2 regions of the Tildeniella sp. genome follow, and region 2 is predicted to be linked to the other one. Evidence: riboswitches for the same ligand, from Rfam matches in the RefSeq annotation. Region 2 holds a riboswitch; the other holds the start of a gene.
The links. Region 2 has a riboswitch for cobalamin ahead of AC5JO6_RS26635 (ferredoxin--NADP reductase). Riboswitches for the same ligand answer to the same signal wherever they lie in the genome.

Region 1 (2,201 bases), on a different contig from region 2:
AGTAATTGCTGCAGTTCCACGATCGTATGTCGATCAACAAAGCTTCTAAAGGTTTCATGCCAATGCGATCGACACGTTTGATAAACTCGTAGTATTTGCTCAACTAGGTCAGGCAGTTGTGTAGAACGGTAGTTTTGGTAGAGTAATCGACCAAAATTTGAATCGCCATCTCCCACATAAACGCGGTAACGTTCTGTTGTAATGCCAAGCAATGTAATATCACTGGCAGAGTGTTGAGCACAGGATTTTTCACACCCGCTGAAATGGATATTAATCGGACGATCAAGCACGATATGTTGTTCTAGATGAGCCGCTAGTACTAGAGCATCTGCTTGCGTGTTAGTAGCCGATGACTTGCAACCTGTTGTACCAGAACAGGCAACGATCGCGCTGTGAGAATGTGTGGATGATCCGCTTAATCCTAACTGTTCAACTTCCTGCATTACTACTGATATTTCTGACGTTGGAAGATCAGAAAGTAACACAGTCTGCCACGGCGTTATTCGCAAAATGCCACTGCCATATCGTGCTGTTATTGTTGCTAATCCGCGCAGTTGTGTCGTCTCTAAGCGACCCAGCGGTAGAACAACACCAACATAAAAAAGTCCAGGCTGACGTTGAGCATGTATCCCTAAATGATGATATGAGTTAGAGAATGAGTTATGATCAATTTCTTCGTTTCCCTGAAGCAGAATTCTTGCCTTTTGTTCTAATAAAAACGGCAGGCGACTTATTATGGTTCGCAGATATGTTTCTAAACCCCAGTCGTGTAAAAGCGTTCTTAAACGCGGTTTTTGTCGGCTACTATTACCGAGCGTTTGCATTGTGTAGTCACGATAAACCTCTGTCATCGCTATTAGCACTTGCAGACTCTCTTCTGGTCTAATGAGAATGTCTGTTTCACGTGGCGATGCTCCACGATCGCCCAAGCTCAAATGCAAACGAAAGTAAATTTCATCATCGATCGCCACTGCTACCAAACTAATGTCGTTGGGTCGATCGCGCACCGAAACCGTTTCGCCACCATCAAAACACACGCTAAATTTAGGCGATAACACGGCAAAATCGGGACGCGTTGTAAGATAACGATTCCACTCAGCGACAAACGGGCGTGTATCGAGCAATTGCTGGCGATCGATACCTGCTGTGGGACTGCACATGATGTTGCGAAGTGCATCAATCTCGGTAACAGGAGAGGCTAATCCTACCGCTTGTAAGTGCGCCAATTGATCGCCATCAATGCTTACCTGAAGCTCACGGATTTGCACATTGGCACGATTCGTCACTGTTACATAGCCGCCACCCGCTTGATCGGCAAGGTCAGCGATCGCTTCACACTGGGACACTGTTAGCAGCCCACCTGGTATTCTCAGGCGAGACAGCAACCCATCGCGCGCAACTGATGGCTGAAACAAGCCGGGGCAAGTTGCAAATTTTGATGGTGCAAATTCTGATGGTGCGAATGATGACAAAGCTCTAACTCCTCCCCTGTGCGACGCAGGGAGTAGACAATAAAGGCATCCCGCAGATACCACCCAGTCGGCATTCTGACTTAAAAGCATTCAAAACGCTTCATTACAGTTGCGGCACAGTACCGGAATCACACCGGACTTTCCCGACTCTAGGCTTCAGTAACTTAGCATGAGAAAGCAGTGGACGCGTGAGATGCCATTTTTTGTAATAAGCAGCTATCAGCTATCAGCTATCAGCCCTCAATCTTTCGCTCTTAGCGAAAAGACTAGCAGGCAGAATATTCAGTCAGAGTAACGCTGGCATGATTGATCGTCAGGGTATGTCTTTAAAGCTGACCGCTGACCGCTCAAGTATTGTTATCTTCTCACACGCAATTTAAAACGACTTTATGACTCAAAAATGGCTTTCGGTGGTGGGCATTGGTGAGGATGGGTTGGAAGGCTTAAGCCCGATCGCACGTGCTCTTGTTGATCGCGCTGAAGTGCTGGTGGGGGGCGATCGACATCTTGCGATGCTGCCTACTGACGATCGTGAGCGGTTGGTTTGGACAGCACCGATGCGTGAGTCGATCGAGGAAATTTTGCGTCGGCGAGGGCAAGCCGTTTGCGTCTTAGCGAGTGGAGACCCCATGTGCTACGGCATTGGCGTAACGTTACTCCGTCGCATTCCCCTGGCGGAAATGACACTTCTTCCGGCACCATCGACGTTTAGCCTTGCCTGTGCCCGAC
Region 2 (2,201 bases):
ACCGTCTGGCACCACTACGGGTGGCAGCGTGTAGCTAGGTGGCGCGGCAATATACGGCTCCTTGAGCGGTTGCCGATCGACATAAACCGTTCCATTTTTGACCTGCACCGTTTGCCCTGGTTGACCAATGATGCGTTTGATAAATGCCTGATCTTTGGTGTAGCCCTGGATCTGAAGCTGCTGGGGTGGATCAAAAACGACGATTTCGCCAAACGTGGGGGGACGAAGGCGATATGAGAGTTTTTCGACCACGAGGCGATCGCCTACCTCCAATGTCGGCAGCATCGAATCAGAGGGAATATAGCGTGGTTCTGCCACAAACACCCGAATCAACAGTGCCAAAATCAGCGCAATAATTAGGATTTGTATGTTTTCCCACCAGGTTCGCCAGCGCGGTGAGGTAGGCGGCACAACAACTGGAACCTGCGGTTCAGAGGTTTTTTCAGAGGTCATAAAGGTGTGGCTTAGACAGCGGACATTAGACGTGAGGCACATAACCACAGATCGCCCTTTTGATTTAGGCAAGTCTGCGATCTAGAGTCTTTAGTCTAATGTCCAGATACCCTTTATTCTCGCAAGAGCCATTGTTAGAACGCAATAAGTTAGAACGCAATGAACTTTTCCGATCGCAACTGGTCATTCCTCGCGCCTAGCGACAGCATAAACTCCTGAAGCTGATCGGAGCGATCGCCCACCGCGCAGATGACAATCTCGAAGTCTGCCAGATTGAGCCTCAACCCTGACACGATCGCTTCAGGGCATTGGGCGATCGCCTCTCGATACTCGAAGGCTTTCCAGCTTTGTTGCAGGCGCTGCCAGTGCTGCTGATACGGTAATTGGTCCGTCGTTTCTGGGTTTGCTTGCACTAGCCAAACAGGTTGCCGATAGCCGCATTCGTGCAGCCAGTCGATTTGGCTTTTCAGTGGCGCGATGCCTGAGCCTTCAGCAATATAGAGGCGAGGACGTTGAGGCAATTCGCTTAACGTCATCAGTCCATAGGGACCACGTAGAGGCAACGACTGCCCGATCGCCAAATCTTGTAGAAAGGCAGAACTCCAGCCCACACGCGAAACACAGAGTTCAACTTCAGGACAATGAGAGGGTGAAGAGGCGATCGAGTAGATCTTGCTGAACTTGCGACCATCGCGTTCAAATTTGGGCCACACTGACTGTCCTGGCAAAAAACTGAAGTCATCTCGATCCAGCCGCAACCGAATCGCTTTGATGGTTGGTGTTAACGAAACAGAATGAATGACCGTAGCGCTGTAATCCGCCGTAGGCGATCGGCGCAGAACGTCTAAACTTTGCATTGTAAATCCTTACCTGTGCGTCGCAGGCATGATGGTGTATGTCGCTTCAGGCAGGCATTCTGACTTTGGAAAGGATAAAGGATGAAGGCTAAAGGCTAGAAGTTATCTCCCTTTTTATCCTTTAGCTCTTAGCCTTTCGCTTCACAGTTGCGGCACAGTGCCGGACTTTTTTGCACGCTGCAAAATCACCGGGCTTTCCCCAGACGAGATCATCTCTCGTCCTGTCTGGGCTGACTCCCCAGACAACCTGAAGTAGCTTGGGTATTGTAGCCTACGGTGCAATCTTTTAACCGATCGCATTTCTCTTTGACAAGTGCTTAAAATCTAGAGAGTGGCTCATGCGGCTCGACTATGTGAACCCGGACGATCAGGTGTTTTACTTGAAGCGTCAGGTAATGAACTTGGCACATCAGGTTTGGCACTCAAATGGTCAAGCTTTGAACTCAAATGGTCAAGCTTTGAACTTGAAGCGTTGAGTTCGGAAGTCGAATCGTCAAGCTTAGAACCTGGAAGGTCGAGCTTTTAGCTTGAATCGTCGAGTTCAGAACTCGGATTGTCAGGCTCAGAAGTCAGACGTTGGAGCTTTTAGCTCAATTGGTCGTGTTCAGAACTCGAAGGGTCAGGATCAGAACTCGGAGCAGCGGGTTTGGAGGACGATCGCTCAGGATCAGACGCTGAATTGGCTTGAGTTGGTTGGGTGAGATGTGGGAACAGGCAGCAGTGGGGCGATCGCGATCAGGAAAAGTCAGGAGAAAGACTGAGTGGATGCCATTCTTAAGTTCTTGAGCAGCAATAAAGACGCACTCCTGGTTGTGATTGCGGGCATCACAGTAACGCTGACTCTATTCACGCTGCTGTTTGGTTCTGGCTTCCTGGTGGCGTTCTTTAAGT

Region 1: linked by a shared signal. The riboswitch ahead of cobG (precorrin-3B synthase) and the one ahead of AC5JO6_RS26635 (ferredoxin--NADP reductase) in region 2 are both predicted to bind cobalamin.

What each region holds. Positions count from the first base shown of each region.
Region 1 is NZ_JCACKI010000021.1:23,307-25,507, forward strand. Features, by position in the region: gene cobG (precorrin-3B synthase) at 1-1,472, opposite strand, end outside; adenosylcobalamin-variant (AdoCbl-variant) riboswitch at 1,533-1,628, opposite strand; gene cbiE (precorrin-6y C5,15-methyltransferase (decarboxylating) subunit CbiE) at 1,862-2,201, shown strand, end outside.
Region 2 is NZ_JCACKI010000073.1:141,656-143,856, reverse strand. Features, by position in the region: gene lepB (signal peptidase I) at 1-453, opposite strand, end outside; gene AC5JO6_RS26635 (ferredoxin--NADP reductase) at 603-1,310, opposite strand; cobalamin riboswitch at 1,343-1,576, opposite strand; gene AC5JO6_RS26630 (tetratricopeptide repeat protein) at 2,072-2,201, shown strand, end outside.